3 regions of the Pseudoalteromonas sp. Bsw20308 genome follow, and region 1 is predicted to be linked to each of the others. Evidence: predicted binding sites of a transcription regulator. Region 1 holds the regulator's gene; each other region holds the start of a gene.

Region 1 (6,075 bases):
TCGGTTTTGTACTATTTTTGTACTTTGCTCTGCTTGCTCAAGCGAAGGCTTTCCATTAAGCCCTGTTACATCACAAAACACGTCATACAAAGGTACTAAAGCAAAGGCAAAGGCAAACATGCCTATGCAAATAAGTACCAAACGTTTGAGTAGCGGTGCGTGTGTCATTACTTAATTACCGGCGGCGTAGAAAAAGTATGATATGGCGCTGGAGAGTCAACTTCCCACTCAAGCCCTTCTGCCCCTTCCCATACTTTTGCAGGCACTTTATCACCGCCACGCGCGCATTTAATTACCACAGCTACAAACAACAATTGCGATAAACCAAAGGCAAACCCACCAATACTTATAATTGCATTAAAGTCGGCAAATTGAAGAGCGTAATCGGGAATCCGACGCGGCATACCGGCAAGCCCTACAAAATGCATAGGAAAAAACAGTACGTTCACGCTCACCAGCGATAGCCAAAAATGCCATTTAGCCAATGTGATATTAAACATATTGCCTGTCCACTTGGGCAGCCAGTAATAGGCCCCCGCCATTATCGAAAATACAGCCCCTGTTACTAATACATAATGAAAGTGCGCCACTACAAAATAAGTATCGTGATATTGAAAGTCAGCAGGTGTAATTGCCAGCATCAATCCCGAAAAACCACCTAAGGTAAACAGCACAATAAACGCAATACTAAAAAGCATTGGCACTTCAAAAGTTATTGAGCCTTTCCACATTGTGGCAACCCAATTAAATACTTTTACTCCTGTAGGTACCGATATAAGCATGGTCGCGTACATAAAAAACAACTCGCCAGCGACCGGCATCCCAGTAGTAAACATATGATGAGCCCATACAATAAAGCTCAATAGTGCTATGGAGGATGTGGCGTATACCATTGAGGCATAGCCAAAAAGTTTTTTACGAGAAAAGGTAGGTACTATTGTAGATATAATGCCAAAGGCAGGAAGAATCATTATGTACACTTCAGGGTGACCAAAAAACCAAAAAATGTGCTGAAACATCACCGGGTCGCCACCGCCTGCAGCATCAAAAAAGCTGGTCGCAAAGTACTTATCGGTAAGTACCATAGTGACAGCCCCTGCAAGCACTGGCATTACCGCAATTAATAAAAAGGCAGTAATTAACCACGTCCATACAAATAAGGGCAACTTCATCCATGTCATGCCGGGGGCACGTAGGTTCACTATGGTTACAATCACATTGATTGCGCCCATTATTGAGCTAATCCCCATAATATGTACGGCAAATACAAACAATGCAGTATTATCATTACTGTATGTTGTGGACAATGGTGCATAAAAAGTCCAGCCAAATGCAGGGCCCCCACCAGGCATAAATAACGATGCCAATAGGATTAAAAACGCAAACGGTAAAATCCAAAAGCTCCAGTTATTCATTCTTGGCAATGCCATATCTGGCGCGCCAATCATGAGTGGTATCATCCAGTTAGCAAGGCCTGTAAAGGCGGGCATAACCGCACCAAACACCATAATTAAACCATGCACTGTGGTCATTTGATTAAAAAAGTGAGGGTCGACCAACTGTAAGCCTGGTTGAAATAATTCAGCCCTGATCACCATAGCCATTGCGCCACCAATTAAGAACATGGTCAGCGAAAAAATTAAATATAAACTACCTATATCTTTATGATTAGTTGTGTAAAGCCAGCGTTTAAAACCTTTAGCTGGGTGATGAGCATGATGAGCTTCATTGGCGTTAGGTTGTTCTACTATGCTACTCATTAGTTCGCCTCCACTTTGGCATCAAGTGCTGTCTGTATTTGACTCGGTTGAATAACATCACCCGTATCATTACCCCACGCATTACGTTTATAAGTAATAACCGCAGCTAATTGCTTTATAGATAACTGCTTGGCAAAAGCTTGCATTGCCGTACCGGGTCGTCCATGGATAACTACATCAATGTGATCTTTTATATCGCCAAGCACTATCGGACTGCCTTTAAGTGCAGGAAATACACCCGGTAACCCCATGCCCGTAGGCTGATGGCACGCTGCACAATTAGCCATATATACTTGTTCGCCTAAAGTCATTAACTCTTCTTTTGGGAGGGTTTTATCAAGTAATGCGGCATCTGCCAGCGCAGCTTTCTGCTTCGCCTGCTTTGCATCTGCAAGCCATGTTTTAAAATCAGCCTCAGATTTAACGACCACCACAACGGGCATAAAGCCATGGTCTTTACCACACAACTCAGCACATTGGCCTCGGTAAGTACCTTCTTCGTTAATATTGGTCCATGTTTCGTTTATAAAGCCGGGGTTCGCATCTTTTTTAACTGCAAAATCAGGTACCCACCAAGAGTGAATAACATCATCTGAAGTCATTAAAAATCGTACTTTTTGATTTATTGGCAGTACAAGAGGCTTATCAACCTCAAGTAAGTAGTTAGGGTTTTTATCTGCAAGATTCGCGATTTCATCTTGCGGGGTAGATAAAATAGAGTAGAACTCTACATCTTCGCCCATATATTCATAATGCCATTTCCATTGCGAACCCGTAATTTTAATAGTGAGATCAGCTTTACTGGCATCTTCCATTGCAATAAGGGTTTTAGTGGCTGGTACTGCCATAGCAATTAAAATAACAAACGGAATTGCAGTCCAAAGTATTTCTACTTTAGTGCTTTCGTGAAATTGGGCAGGTACAGCCCCTTTAGATTTACGGTGATGAATAAGTGCCCAAAACATAATTGCGAACACTATCACCCCAATCACACAACATATTATAAATATGGTCATGTGCAGCTGATATACATTATTGCTTATATCGGTTACGCCTTTGCGCATATTGTATTGGCTGTTCGCCAAAACTGAGTGCGAAAAAACACATAATATAAGCCACAAGGTAGAGGTCAGTTTACCCATGTGACGGCTCCTTTGATGCTATTGCGAATGCAAAGCGAAGAGGCATACGGCTTAAACGCCAATTCGTTATTTTTATTTTTTTAGCCAATCTTATTTAATATTGATTGGTTTTGCTGCGCCAACAACGAGTTTGTGTATATTGTGTGTTCTCAAAACTAAAAAGCTGTGAGTTATTATTAGCTCAGCACATTAATAATTAGCTAAAAAACGAACAACAAGCAAGTTTTAGTATAAAAAACAATCAGGTGATATTGAGTAATTAATAAAAAATCAGTAATCAACTAATCAACAGGAAGTTCGAAATATGAGCAAAACAAAGGGGTTTAACGCATTCGGAGGAGGAAAATATAAGTGCAAAAAAATTTACAGCTAAAATAATTAGTGGGCTGTTTACGTCCTATTTTTAGTGCTAATGTTAAAACAAAAATGCGTGCTAAAAAGCACGCATTTATAAAAATAAATTAAAAACTACATCCAATCAGCGTTACGAATAACTCCAACGGCTAAACCTTCTATATTAAAAGATTCATTTTCTAGATCAACTTCAATTGGCGAAAAGTCGTCATTCTCAGCATGCAATAATACTTTTCGGCCTGCTTTTTCAAACCGCTTTACGGTAACATCATCATCAACACGAGCAACTACAACTTGTCCATTTTCTGCAACTTGAGTTTTATGCACAGCTAACAAATCACCATCCATAATACCTATATCTTTCATGCTCATACCGTTAACGCGCAATAAAAAATCAGCAGCCGGTTTAAACATTAATGGATCAATTTTACAATGACTCTCAACGTGCTCTTGCGCCAAAATAGGCTCTCCCGCTGCGACTCGCCCGATAAGAGGTAAACCTAACTGTTCAGGCTCTTCTTCCTCAACAAGTTGAATACCTCGGCTTGCACCTGGTTTCATCTTAATAGCACCTTTTTTAGCAAGCGCTTTTAAATGCTCTTCAGCAGCATTGGCACTTTTAAAGCCTAATGTTTGTGCAATTTCAGCACGTGTAGGAGGCATACCAGTGTCTTTAATAAAAACTTTAACTAATTCGAGAATTTGAGCTTGGCGCTTCGTTAATGGTCGCATACAACTGGTTTTCCATACAGTACATTTAACTGTGAGTATATACAGTTAAATAAAAATCGCAAATTTAAATTACATTGATTGCTTGCTGTTAATAAATCACTTTTACACTTATGTAGAAACAACGAATGTTTACATAAAATAAACATTTGTATCTTTATATTTACGATTAAGGGCTAATTTGATGACAGCCACATGTTAATAAATTGAAAACAACTTATTAACATGTACACTTTATGTGTACAAACACTTAAAAGGATTATCAAATGAAAAAATATTCACCATTGTTTATTGGCTTATTGTTTAGCGGCTATGCGTATGCCCAAGTCCCACTTTTCGAAGTGCAGCACTCTAACTTTACGCAAAACATTAATAAAGAAGGTAATGCTCAATCTCAATTTGGGCAACCGCTTTTCGAACTAAGCGCAAAAACCAATGCATTCTTTTTACCTGTTCAGGGAAGTGACATTGAATTTATCAAAAGTACAGCAAGTACATCAGCAACTGGTAACTTAATCTGGGTAGGTAAAAGCTTAGATGGTGACGAAGTAACACTGATAAAATCTACAAAGGGGATTTCTGGTACGATAAAGGTAAATGAACATGTTTATAAATTGCAACCGAATAAACATTCTGGTCATAATTTTATTGAATTAGATCCTGCCAAGCAACCTGCTGAGCATGCACCCGATTATCAACAATCTAATAACACTATTTCAATCAGTGAACAAATTTTAACAGAACAAAGCTTCCAAACAGCTATGGCAACTAACGCGCAAAGCAATATTAGCTTACTCGTTTTATACACCCCAGCCGCAGAACAAAAATCTAGTGATATTAATAGCTTGATTGATCTTGCAATAGTAGAGACTAATCAGGGTTACCAAAACTCAGGTGTCAATGCAGTTGTTAGTTTGGCCCATGTAAGCCGAGTTAATTATACTGAAGCTACAAATTCAGGTACGGATTTAAATCGTTTAGCTGCCAAAAACGATGGTTATATGGATGAAGCGCACACACTACGAGATCAATACGGTGCTGATGTAGTCATATTAATAAACGACGTTAACGGCTACTGTGGCCAAGCCAAAGCAATTGGTGCAAATGCTAACAGCGCATTTGCGATGGTTGATTATGACTGTGCAACCGGCTATTACTCTTTCGGTCATGAAATTGGTCATTTACAAGGTGCTCGTCATAACCCTGAAAACGATCCATCAACATCTCCTTATTCGTTCGGCCATGGTTATCAGCAACCTCAATCACAATGGCGTTCAGTAATGGCTTATAACTGTACAAATAACTGCACAAGAATCAATTACTGGTCAAATCCAAACAAATCATACAGCGGAAGTGTTATGGGAACTCCATCAAAACACGATAACGCTAGAGTCTTAAATTTAACAAACCCAACAATTGCAAATTTTAGATCTGCATCTAGCCCACCGGTAAATAACAATACACTGCAAAATAACCAATCTATCGTTGTTAGTGGTGATCGAAACAGTGAGCAATTGTTTACTTTTACAGTGCCAAGTGAAGCTGAGCAAGTCACATTTTCGACCTCTAATGGCACTGGGGATGTTGACCTACATGTAAAATATAATGCAATTGCAACGAGCAGTAACTACGATTGCCGACCGTATAAAAACGGAAATAATGAAAGCTGTAGCGACACCCGCACTGGTAATTACTCTATTATGATTAAAGGCTACAGTGCTTTTAGTAATGTCGAGTTAATAGCTAGTTACCAATAAAAGATCTGGCTAAGTATAAGCAAGTAACATTATGCTGCTTGCTTATATTTAGCCTAGGGCGATTTCTTCTTTACTGCTCGATTGTATCAATAAACTACGATATCCCTATTATTACTTCTTACTATCCGCCTCACGCTATCTGGCTATAAATTTAGATCCACTTTTTTATTTTCATTATCTTAACTTTATGAAAATATAAGCCATATTTTTACTACTATTTTAAAAGGTAAGCTTATGAGTATTTGGTATCAACCTGTTACTTTAGAGTTTTGCAAACAGCTAGATGAGGGTATAAACGGCCAAGGTACACTAATGAAAACCATGGGAATTGAA
Region 2 (6,075 bases), 790 kb from region 1:
TGATTTTTCTATTTTAGCTACAGTGTATATAAATATAGGCCACATTCACATTAGGTACATTGTTATCACTCGCATATTTTTGTTTACACAAAGCTTTAGCTGAATTAACTTAACGGGCACTAGCTATACATATAAGTACAATAAAAAGGAACACCTATGCAGCAGAGTGTTTTAACTGCAACATTTAAGAATTTTTTAGGTAATGCGCCACAATGGTATAAATATACGATCATTACGTTTCTAATTATTAACCCTATCCTTTTTCAACTAAATCAATACGTGGCAGGCTGGGCGTTAGTATTAGAATTTATATTCACCTTGGCAATGGCACTTAAATGCTATCCACTGCAGCCTGGTGGCTTACTTGTCATTGAAGCCTTATTTATAGGAATGACGACTGCAGGACAAGTTGAACATGAAATAGCACAAAACTTAGATGTAATTTTGCTGTTGATTTTTATGGTCGCCGGCATTTACTTCATGAAAGATTTATTACTCTACATTTTCACGAAACTAGTCGTGTCAGTCAGAAGTAAATCTATTTTATCTTTAGCGTTTACTCTTGCAGCTGCTTTTTTATCTGCATTTTTAGATGCATTAACAGTTATGGCAGTAGTCATTGCCGTTGCAATGGGATTTTACAGTATTTATCACAAAGTCGCGTCAGGAAAAGACTCCAACAGCGAACATGATATAAATGATGATAATCAAGTAAAAGAAGTTAATCGCCAAGAACTCGAAGAGTTTCGTGCTTTTTTACGTAACCTATTAATGCATGCATCTATTGGCACTGCACTCGGTGGTGTTTGTACTATGGTTGGTGAGCCTCAAAATTTAATTATTGCTGAACGAGCGAGTTGGCAGTTTGGTGAGTTTTTCTTAAGAATGCTGCCTATCACCTTGCCTGTATTTTTTGCTGGTTTATTAACTACTTTTGTTCTGGAAAAAACAAAAGCCTTTGGGTATGGCGCTAAATTACCTAAAAAAATTCACACTATCTTAAAAAATCACGCTGAAGGGCTTGATAGTAAACGAACTAAACGCGATAAAGTTAACTTAACTATCCAAGCGTTCATTGCGGTATGGCTTATTGTCGGTTTAGCAATGCATTTAGCCGCTGTTGGGTTAATAGGTTTATCAGTGATTATATTGGCAACTGCCTCTGCCGGTATTATTGAAGAACATCAACTAGGAAAAGCATTTGAGGAAGCTCTGCCATTTACAGCGCTTTTATGTGTGTTTTTTGCCGTTGTTGCCGTTATTATAGACCAACACCTATTCACACCTGTTATTGCTTGGGTACTTACATTTGAAGGGCAATTACAATTAGTCATGTTCTTTATCGCCAATGGGTTACTCTCCATGGTAAGCGATAATGTATTTGTTGGTACTGTGTATATAAACGAAGTTGCAGCGGCACTGAAAGCTGGGGAAATTACCCGTGATCAATTCGACCTTTTAGCTGTTGCTATTAATACAGGTACCAATTTACCAAGTGTTGCGACTCCAAACGGTCAAGCTGCATTTTTATTTTTGCTTACATCAACACTTGCCCCAGTACTGCGTTTGTCCTATGGGAGAATGGTTTACATGGCATTACCATATACAATCGTGTTAACTACTATAGGGCTTACCTTTACTTACATAGGTTTAAGCGATATGACCGAACTAATGTATCAATGGGGCTGGATAGATCATCATGTAGCGACCATAGGGGCTGCATCAAGTAGTCACTAATCTCATCTTAAAAAAAGCTACTTCGGTAGCTTTTCTTTCCTTTTTGTTGCTGCGTACTTTATCCTACGCCATAATATATCGTCTTATTTAAGCGTGGAATTTTTATGAACTGGCTTGCACAATTACCGACTCAACGTACCCCGTGGATTTTATTCACCGTTATTGTTTTTTTACTTGAAGTAACCGCCCTTTTCTTTCAATACAAAATGGGGTTAGCACCTTGCATAATGTGTATTTATCAACGTACCGCAGTACTAGGGTTACTTAGCGCTGGTATTATTGGCTCAATTAAACCGCAAAACAAAGTAGTCAGAATAGCGGCTTACTTAACTTGGGGCGTATCAAGTGTCTGGGGATACCTGATTGCTCAAGAACATATAGATATGCAAACCACCACAGACCCTTTTGCTTTTAGCTGTGAATTTGAACCTAATTTCCCATCATTTTTACCATTGCATGAGTGGATCCCTAGCTTTTTTCAGGCAACTGGTGATTGTGGAAATATAGACTGGCAATTTTTGGGTATGAGTATGCCCGCTTGGATGGAAATCATATTTGGACTATTTGCTAGTGTATTTTTTATAGTGATTAGTAGTCGTTTACTTTTTAAAAGATCGGTTTAATTAGTATGTTTACTTTTTTTTCGAGTCAAATTATAGAATTAAAACATTTAAAAGTACGTGAAAGGCAAGCCGTTGTAGCCCTATCGCTAGGTCTGATCTCACCTACTGAACGCGTGTTATTACGTATAATAAAGCTTATATTATTAAGCCCACTGTTTTTAATATTTACCCTATTTGAAGGCTGGGTAGTTATTCCATTTTTAATGCTTGGTGTACTTTGTTATCCATTATTAACTACGCCTATCGAAATTAATTTTGCCAAAAAAAATCTTAGTAAAGCATTAAAAGAATATGATCAGGGCGCTTAGAAGCGCCCTAACCCACTTATAATGTTATTTTATCTTTTAGCTTAGTTATTAACTTTTTTCCTACACCTTTCACTTTCGCTAAATCGTTTACTTCAGTAAACTCTCCATTTGCTTCCCTATAATCAACTATTGCTTGTGCTTTTTTCTTCCCTATTCCTGGTAGCTTAGCGAGCATACTCGCATCAGCATCATTAATACTTACAACATCATATTTAGGCATTTCTTTGACCACATCAACTACCTGTGAAAACGCTGCAGTAGTCGGGAGCAAACATAATATACTTATGAATAAGAGTTTTTGTAAAAGACGCATTTATTTTCCTTATTGTACTTTCGAATTATTAAATTTTGCTCAGGAAATAGTAAAATAAAAATAGCTCATTATATAAAATCACCTAAACACATGATCACTATTATCCGAAATCCTAAAATGCAGCTGGTACAACAAGTGATTTATTAAATAAAGTAAAGTTACAGTTTTTTGTCAAATCTTAAATAAACTAAAAATTAATATCAGATACTTGCAAATTACACCACAAACCATTACTGTACATAAAAACAGTAATCTAATGGTTTTCATAAACCACATTGCCACGCAAGCTTGCAGGAGAAATCATGGCTGTTGTTGTTAAATATGTTGTAGAACGAAACGGAGTCGAGCGCATGACGTTTACTACTAAAAAAGAAGCTGATGCTTATGACAAAATGCTCGATATTGCTGAGTCGCTTGAGCTAATGTTAGAAAAGGTAGATGTGCCATTAAGCGAGCAACAAATAGAGTCACTTGCTTTAGAAATAGCAAAGAGTAAAGAAGACTTTATGACTATATTAAAAGGTGGCAAAGACCCAGTTGTCACCAAAGCCCCAGCAAAAACTAAAAAGTCAGATAACGCTTCCGCTGTCCAAGATAACGATGAGAAAAAAGTAAGCTAAACCGTTTACTAATATATAAATAAAAAAGGGAGCAACTAAGTTGCTCCCTTTTTTATTGCTTAATTCGAACTTGAATTCAGCTAATTACAGTTCTTTTTCCACTTCATCAAATAAGTCAGTGATTTCCTTTTTAGGCGCTTTAGTACCCAAACTAACCACAACGATTGCAATACTCGATAATATAAAGCCTGGGACAATACCGTAAATTAGTGTACTAATATGTTCGCCATTGACTTTAATTGGCGCATAAAACCAAACTAGAACGGTTACAGCCCCAACTATCATACCGGCTAACGCACCTTCAAAGTTCATGCGTTTCCAATAAAGGCTGATCAGCACTAATGGACCAAAAGCAGCTCCAAATCCAGCCCAAGCATTACTCACTAAATCTAATATAGAACTGTCTTTATCGTACGCTAAGTAAATAGCAAACATAGCAACAAGTGCAACAAGTGCAACACTAATACGACCAACCAAAACTAATTCTGTTTGTGAAGCACTGCGATTTAGATAAATTTTATAAAAATCTTCAGTTAGTGAGCTTGAACAAACCAATAACTGTGATGAAATAGTACTCATGATTGCAGCCAAAATAGCAGCAAGCAAAAAACCAGCTATCAATGGATGAAATACAAGTTCTGATAAAACTAAGAAGATAGTTTCTTTATCGCCAATCAACATTTGATTTTCGATCATATATGCAGCACCAAATAAACCCGTTAAAACTGCACCTATTGCAGATAACGTCATCCACGACATACCAATACGTCGCATAGCCGGCATATCTTTAACCGAACGCACAGACATAAAACGAACAATTATATGCGGCTGACCGAAATAGCCAAGCCCCCATGCTAATGCTGAAATAATTGCAACAACTGAGCCACCGGCAAACCAGTTAAGCATGTCTAATGGTACCTTTTCGTCTGGTTTAGGTGCACTAAGTAGTAGATCATAAGTTGCTGTTGAAAGTGTATCAACCACAGAGTTATCCAGCATGCTGTAAGTTACAATAGGGACAATTAACAAGGATAAAAACATAATACACCCTTGCACAAAGTCAGTTAAACTTACTGCTAAAAAGCCACCAAACAGAGTGTATATAACCACAACGCCTGTTGTTACATACAAGCCCATTTCGTAACTCATATCAAATGAATTTTCAAATAGCTTACCACCTGCAACTACACCTGATGATGTATAAAGCGTAAAGAAAAGAATAATTATGATTGCAGAAATAACACGAAGGATATTTTTATTATCTGCAAAACGATTTGCAAAGTAATCAGGAATTGTAACCGAATCGTTTGCTTTCTCTGTATAAACACGTAGACGAGGAGCAACTAAAAAGTAATTTGCCCAAGCGCCAGCTACCAAGCCTATTGCAATCCAAGCTTTACTTAAACCAAATAAATACATCGCACCAGGCAGACCCATAAGAAGCCAACCACTCATGTCTGATGCACCAGCTGAAAGAGCTGCAACACTTGGTGATAAGTTTCGCCCACCTAACATGTAACCAGAGACATCGCTTGTAGATTGTTTATATGCATATAGTCCGATACCTAGCATTACAACAAAATATAACGCCAGTGAAATAATCATTCCTGTTTCCAAATTAGCCTCCGCACATTTAATAATACCAAGCTTTTAATCCGAATATTGACTCTTAAAATTTTATAATAAAGACAGCATTGAGGTAAAAGCATTCCAGCCGACTATATCATGCCTAATATGGAAATCTCCAACTTGTTACCTTTTCCTAGTTTAAAAATATTCATGCTGCACACTTTTAGAACAACACTATGTAAACTCACAAAATAAAACAGATAAACCCTCTTATTTTTAATGATAATTTATTAATCATGCAAATATACGTAATGCTATTTTGAATGTTTTCCAATATATTATTACAATACCTGCTGACTTTACTCATACGGAATTGTTTATGTACTTTTATGCCGCACGCCAACCGATTTTAAATCGTGAAAAAGAACTCATTGGTTATGAGCTTTTATTTCGCGATGGCGTCGATAATGTGTTTCCCGATATAGATGGTGACGAAGCGACAACACGTTTAATAGAAGGCAGTCAATTCAACTTTGGTTTAGAAGATTTAACTGATAATAAGCCCGCTTATATAAACTTTACGTTGGATACGTTATCAAAAGGTTATCCAACACTACTGGGTAAAGATACAATTGTGGTTGAAATACTTGAAACAGTTCAACCCGGAAAGCGCTTATTAGCAATTGTTAAAGACCTAAAAGATAAAGGGTATACTATTGCACTTGACGATTACATTCATCAGCCTGTGTGGCGTCACTTTTATCCATTTATAGACATCATTAAAATTGATTTTTTAACATGTGATACAAGTATAATAAAAAACGTTATTAACGATATAAAACAGCATTCTCATATTAAATTACTTGCCGAAAAAGTTGAAACGTATGAAATGTATAGCTTGGCAT
Region 3 (6,075 bases), 1.1 Mb from region 1:
AATAAAGCGCTTACCCAAACACAAGCTCAATCCCAAGCGATACAAACTATTCGTGCACTTAGATACGATGAAACTAATTACTTTTGGATTAATAACTACCAACCAGAAATGGTAATGCACCCCATAAAACCGGCACTTGAAGGTAAAAGCCTAAGCAATAATAAAGATCCCGACGGGAAAGCATTATTTGTTGATATGGTAAATATAGTGAAAAAGAATGGCGAAGGTTTCATACCTTATAAGTGGCCAAAACCTGGTAAAGATAAACCTGTTGAAAAAATTGCATTTGTTAAAGGATTTAATCAATGGCAATGGATTATTGGCTCTGGTGTTTACCTTGATTCAATTGATACCGCATTTTCAGAACAACGAAACCTAATTATTCTCAATGCTGTTGTAATGATATTAGCCATTATTTTACTTAGCTATTTTATTGGCAAAAGTATTCTTATCCCAACACGTCTTGCAGCCGATATGATGAAAGATATTTCTCAAGGCGAAGGCGATTTAACGCGCACTTTAAATGAAGAAGGCAACGATGAGATTTCTGAGCTTTCTAAATCATTTAATTCCTTTATATCAAAAATGCGTGAATCACTAACTAATGTTTCACAAAGTGTACGAGACGTTAATGAGCACGTTCATACTGTTGACGAATCAAGTAAAACAAGTCAATCGTTCATAGAATTACAAAACGACAGCTCTACTCAAGTTGCCGCCGCAATGGAGCAAATGACTCACCAAATACATGATGTAAGCCGTAATGCGGAAGCCGCAGAACAGGCTGCTAATGATGCAGCTAAAAATGCATCTACTGGTAAAAATGTTGTAGCTAAAACAATCACTGCCATAGAAACCCTTTCTAGCAATATAGAAACAGTGAGCCGTGTAACGGAAGATCTAGCTAACGAAAGCCATAATATAGGTTCTGTACTCGATGTTATTAGAAGTATTTCGGAGCAGACCAACTTACTTGCACTTAACGCTGCAATTGAGGCAGCTCGAGCAGGTGAGCACGGCCGAGGCTTTGCCGTTGTTGCCGACGAAGTGCGCACACTAGCGAGTCGTACGGGGAAAAGTACTGATGAAATTCAATCAATGATCACCAAGCTGCAAGAAGGTACTAAAGCAGCTGTTGAAGCCGTAAAAGCGAGCCAAACACTTTCCGTATCAACGGTTGATCAAGCATCATCTGCCAACACGTCACTTAACGAAATTGAAAGACTTGTATCAGTAATAACTGAAATGAACAGTCAAATAGCACGTGCTACTGAACAGCAAACATCTGCAGCTGATGAAGTTAATTTACGTATTAATGACCTATCACATTCAACTGAACAGTCGTTAAGCAATACAAAACAACTTACCGATGCTAGTGATAAACTAAAACAAAGCAGCTCGGAGTTATCCAATGTTGTTAATCGCTTTAAGCTATAGTTTAAATATTGAACTCAGAATAAAAATCAGCCTCGAGTCACATTTTAAATAGTGTAAATTAAAAGCCCCAAATTATGGTTCATAATTTGGGGCTTTTATTTATATATTGAGGCCTACTTATCTTTCCAGATTAAATTTTCAGCTGTATGTTTGGTAATTAAGTAAAGCAGTGCCTATTTATGGTATCTGGTTATTCTTCATAAATGACAAACATACTCTACCCTTTGGGGTCATCCTACGTTACATATATAAGTAACGCAGGAGCAACTACCTAGCCCACTAGGTTAAAAATTTCGAGTCGTGATCAAACCGCCATTGGGTATAACAAATTTTAATCCACAAAGGTCAACAGGCCTTAAATTTTATAAACAGTAACGAGCAAACAAGCTAGTTACTGATGCCGCAGTTGGCTTACCATGCTGCCAATCACCGCCTTCAACACCGCTACCTGCTATATCCATATGAACATAAGGTAGAGGCTGTGCAGAGTCGTTACCGTGCTTATCTAGCCCACCTACGATAGCCATAAATGCCATTGGGAACTGATGCCCACGCGCAGTAACTGCAGATGCTGCGTTATTGCTAGATAAAACATCGTCAGCTAGCGTACGTGGTTTAATAAAGTCGTAGTCTTCACGGCGTGAACGCGATACTTCAGCGCCATCGGCCCACAAATCTCCAAGGTCAGCTATTTGACGTGAAACACCAGCGCTACGAGCAGGACCATTTTCAACATACGCACCGTATGGACCCATTGCGCGAGCTGCATGACCCGTTAATGTAGCTACAGTAAATAACGTTGGATTAACCTCAGTTTTAGCTAAATCTTTCATTTCGCTAAGCAGGTCGCCCATTGCTAAACGCCCTTCTGCATCGGTGTTACCGATGCGTACACGGATACCTTCACGACTAGTAATTATTTCATCTGGTACAAAACAATCTGAGCCAATAGAGTTGCGAACAACGGCTAAGTACGATACTACTTTAACGCCTTTAGGTTGATAATCAGCAACTGCTTTCATAAAGCCAGCAACAGATGCTGCGCCGCCTTTATCACGACTCATGCCAGCCATATATCCGCCTACTTTTAAATCGGCTCCACCTGTATCGTATACAAGGCCTTTACCAACAAACATTAGGGTACGAGTAATTTCACCCTCTGGTACATATTCAAGCTTAACAACACGTGGGTGGTGGCGCTCAACTGCATACGATGCGCGAGCAACAGTGCTTAACATTGGGTAATTTTTATCAATAGCTGCAATATCATCGATTACATCAACCGCAATGTTTGAGCCTTTAAATAAATCAACACAGTAATCTGCAAAGCGCGGTGGAGCCATACGTTCAGGTTCAGTACCGCATAAATCACGCGCAGCATATTGACCAGCAGCAATTGCATTAACGGCTTTAATTGTTTGCTCGCTAGCACCAACTAAACCAATACTTGTTATCGGTTCAATACCTTCACCATGAAACTCACGCGCTTCTAATGGCTGCCATAATGCTTGGCAAGCACCTAAATAAGCAACTTCTAAAGCATGCTGATAACGGCTATCGCCATTTAAATTTGGTAAAAATAATACAGGGTTGATACTACCCGATGCTTTCGCTTCGTTGATTGCAAGTTTAGCTGCATCAAAATAACGGCGCACATCGTCATAATCTCTGTTTAGTGGACCGGTTGGCGCAAGTACTACACGCTTATTTTCAATCACTAATAAAATAACTTGCTTACCAATGCGAGAATCTACTTTTGATTGTGCTAAAACAGCATCACGTAGCGAGTTATTTGGTAATTGAGAAAAGTCATCACTAATAATGATTAATGCATCATGTGATGCGAATTCAAGGCTAGCACTTACTGGCTGAGCCAACACGGCTTTTGGATATGCCATAAATAAAGGTCCTGTTAAAAAACATAAGCCCCTATTATCGTCGATTTGAATATTGAAGACCAGCAAGCTGCGATAAGTGTTTAGTTTAATCCACTTTTTAGTGGCAACTTGCAATTACAGGCTTTACAGCTTAATCGAGAATACTAAGTTGGAAGTTTTGATCTGGTTGATTTTTTATGCCCACCCCAATACCTAAAAGCCTGACCGGTTGCTGCACACCTCGCTGGAAAGCTTTAGTAAGTAGTTGTGTAAAAACCTCAGTATTTAATTGGTGATAAGCCTGATCCGCAGAGGTTACTATAAAATTCGCAAATTTAACTTTAACGCTCAGTTTATTAATCCGATTTTGTAATTGTTGTTTTTCCAAGCGCACCTTTAACTCATCTAACAACGTAGGCAACTGTTCTAGGCATTCTTGTAAGCTGGTTTTGTTATACTCATAGGTATGCTCAACACTTAGCGACTTTCTAATACGATTAGTAGATACCTTACCGACATACTCACCTGCACATTTTTGGTAAAGCGATACGCCAAAATTACCTACATGCTGTTGCATCCAATTTACGCCTTTTTCGCGTACATCTTTACCTGTATATAATCCTTTTAAATTGAGTTTTTCGAGCGTTACTTTACCGACACCCGGAATTTTACCCAGAGGTAACTGTGCTAAAAAATCATCCACCTCATCAGGTAATACAACAAACTGACCGTTAGGCTTGTTTTCATCACTCGCTATTTTGGCAATAAATTTAATAGGAGCAATACCAGCGGATGCAGTAAGCCCTGTAGCATTATAAATATCAGCTCTTATTTGCTGCGCAATAAGCGTAGCACTGCCTTTACAAACGCTACTATCAGTTACATCAAGGTAAGCTTCGTCAAGAGAGAGTGGTTCAATTAAGTTGGTGTAACGATTAAATACTTCACGTATTTGATTTGAAGCTTCTTTATAAACAGCCATGCGCCCAGGTACAATAACTAAATCAGGGCATAATTGTTTTGCATGATAATTAGACATAGCTGAGCGCACGCCATACTCTCTGGCAATGTAGTTGGCTGTAGAAAGTACACCTCTGCGACTATTGCCACCAATAGCAAGCGGCACATTGGCCAGCTTAGGATTATCGCGCATCTCAACTGCCGCATAAAAGCAGTCCATATCTATATGAATAAACTTTTTCATCACCATTACAACACTGTTTATTTATACAGCCATTATTGTTTAATCATTATTAATAAGCAAGCTCCTAAACTCTGATTAATCGATTTATTATGGTGGGTTCAAGTTTAGTAAACTCGTCATACATAAAAACAGCGCACTAATTACCTTGAGGTCATATCGTCATATTGATAATCTAGTGCTTTAAAATAAAGAGTTAAAGTGCATGCAAACGTTTAAAGATCAGCACCCTATTCATACTGACATTACTGTAGCGTGGGCCGATATGGATGCCCTTCAACACGTAAACAATGTGGTTTACCTGCGTTACTTTGAAATAGCCAGAATCGACTTTTTAAATAAAATAAACTTATTTGATACAATTAGCCCAAGCGGCATCGGCCCTGTTATAAGCGAAAATAATATTCGTTATAAGCGCCCTGTTACTTTTCCAGATACCCTTACTGTAGGCGTCACTATTTCTGACATTAAAACAGACCGATTTATGATGAATTATACAGTATTTAGTCACGCACAAAATGCCATAACCACAACCGGTAATTCGAAAGTGGTTATGTTTGATTTTGAAACAGGTCAAAAAGCCCCTATTTCAGAGCCTCTTTTATCGGCTTTAATTAGCTACGCTCAAGACGAGTAATAAGGAAATTTTATGCAATACAGTCCACTAGGAAGCAGTGGTGTTAATGTTTCAAGAGTATGTCTAGGTAGCATGACCTGGGGAATGCAAAACACCCAAAGTGATGCAGATGAACAAATAGCCTACGCACTTGCTCAAGGCGTAAACTTTATTGATACAGCCGAAATGTACGCAGTTCCTCCATCACCCGATACCTATGGTAAAACTGAGCAAATTATTGGTAACTGGCTCTCTCGTAACCAACAAAAGCGCGATAAAATTGTACTTGCAACCAAAATTGCTGGTAACGGCTTAGCATGGGTTCGCGATGGCGGTAATATTACTCGCCAAACTGTTATAGAGGCGGTTGATGAATCACTAAAACGCTTACAAACTGACTACATAGATTTATACCAATTACATTGGCCAAACCGCTCTACCCCACACTTTGGTAGACAATGGCCAGGTATGCTTAAATTTACCGACGTAAACACACAAGAACATCAAGCTGGCATGCTGGATATTTTAGAAGGTTTAAACGATTGTGTTAAAGCAGGTAAAATCAAGCACTGTGGTTTATCTGACGACACACCTTGGGGAATAAGCCAATTTTTAAACCTGTCAAAAGAGCATAATTTGCCGCGCATAGTATCTATTCAAAACGAGTTTAGCTTAGCGCATACCAAAGATTGGCCGTATCTAATAGAGCAATGTGTTCACGAAGATATTGCCTACTTACCTTGGTCGCCTTTAGCGGCAGGTTTATTAACGGGTAAATACTTAAATGGTGCTCGGCCAGAAGGCTCTCGCTGGACCTTTATGCAACGTAACGGTATTTTTAGAGATACACCAAACGCAGAGCAAGCAACCAAACAGTATGTTGAACTTGCGCATGATCACAATATTTCCCCTGCTCAACTAGCTCTTGCATGGTGTAATCAAGT

The links. The regulator LexA, encoded in region 1, represses DNA repair genes until DNA is damaged. The targets are predictions, from matches to a motif close to TACTGTATNNNNATACAGTA.
Region 2: D172_RS13230 (YebG family protein) is a predicted target of LexA. The motif match lies at 3,213-3,232, and genes of this name have one in related genera.
Region 3: dinB (DNA polymerase IV) is a predicted target of LexA. The motif match lies at 4,530-4,549, and genes of this name have one in related genera.

Annotation. Positions count from the first base shown of each region.
Region 1 is NZ_CP013138.1:3,785,667-3,791,741, forward strand. It holds gene D172_RS16610 (cytochrome c oxidase assembly protein) at 1-168, opposite strand, end outside; gene ctaD (cytochrome c oxidase subunit I) at 168-1,760, opposite strand; gene coxB (cytochrome c oxidase subunit II) at 1,760-2,902, opposite strand; gene lexA (transcriptional repressor LexA) at 3,371-3,988, opposite strand; gene D172_RS16630 (M12 family metallo-peptidase) at 4,252-5,742, shown strand; gene D172_RS16635 (PaaI family thioesterase) at 5,977-6,075, shown strand, end outside.
Region 2 is NZ_CP013138.1:3,000,074-3,006,148, forward strand. It holds gene nhaB (sodium/proton antiporter NhaB) at 157-1,737, shown strand; gene dsbB (disulfide bond formation protein DsbB) at 1,842-2,360, shown strand; gene D172_RS13220 (DUF6170 family protein) at 2,366-2,668, shown strand; gene D172_RS13225 (ComEA family DNA-binding protein) at 2,685-2,981, opposite strand; gene D172_RS13230 (YebG family protein) at 3,284-3,601, shown strand; gene putP (sodium/proline symporter PutP) at 3,686-5,206, opposite strand; gene D172_RS13240 (EAL and HDOD domain-containing protein) at 5,550-6,075, shown strand, end outside.
Region 3 is NZ_CP013138.1:960,894-966,968, reverse strand. It holds gene D172_RS04170 (methyl-accepting chemotaxis protein) at 1-1,437, shown strand, start outside; gene D172_RS04165 (M17 family metallopeptidase) at 1,800-3,335, opposite strand; gene dinB (DNA polymerase IV) at 3,466-4,518, opposite strand; gene D172_RS04155 (acyl-CoA thioesterase) at 4,721-5,152, shown strand; gene D172_RS04150 (aldo/keto reductase) at 5,165-6,075, shown strand, end outside.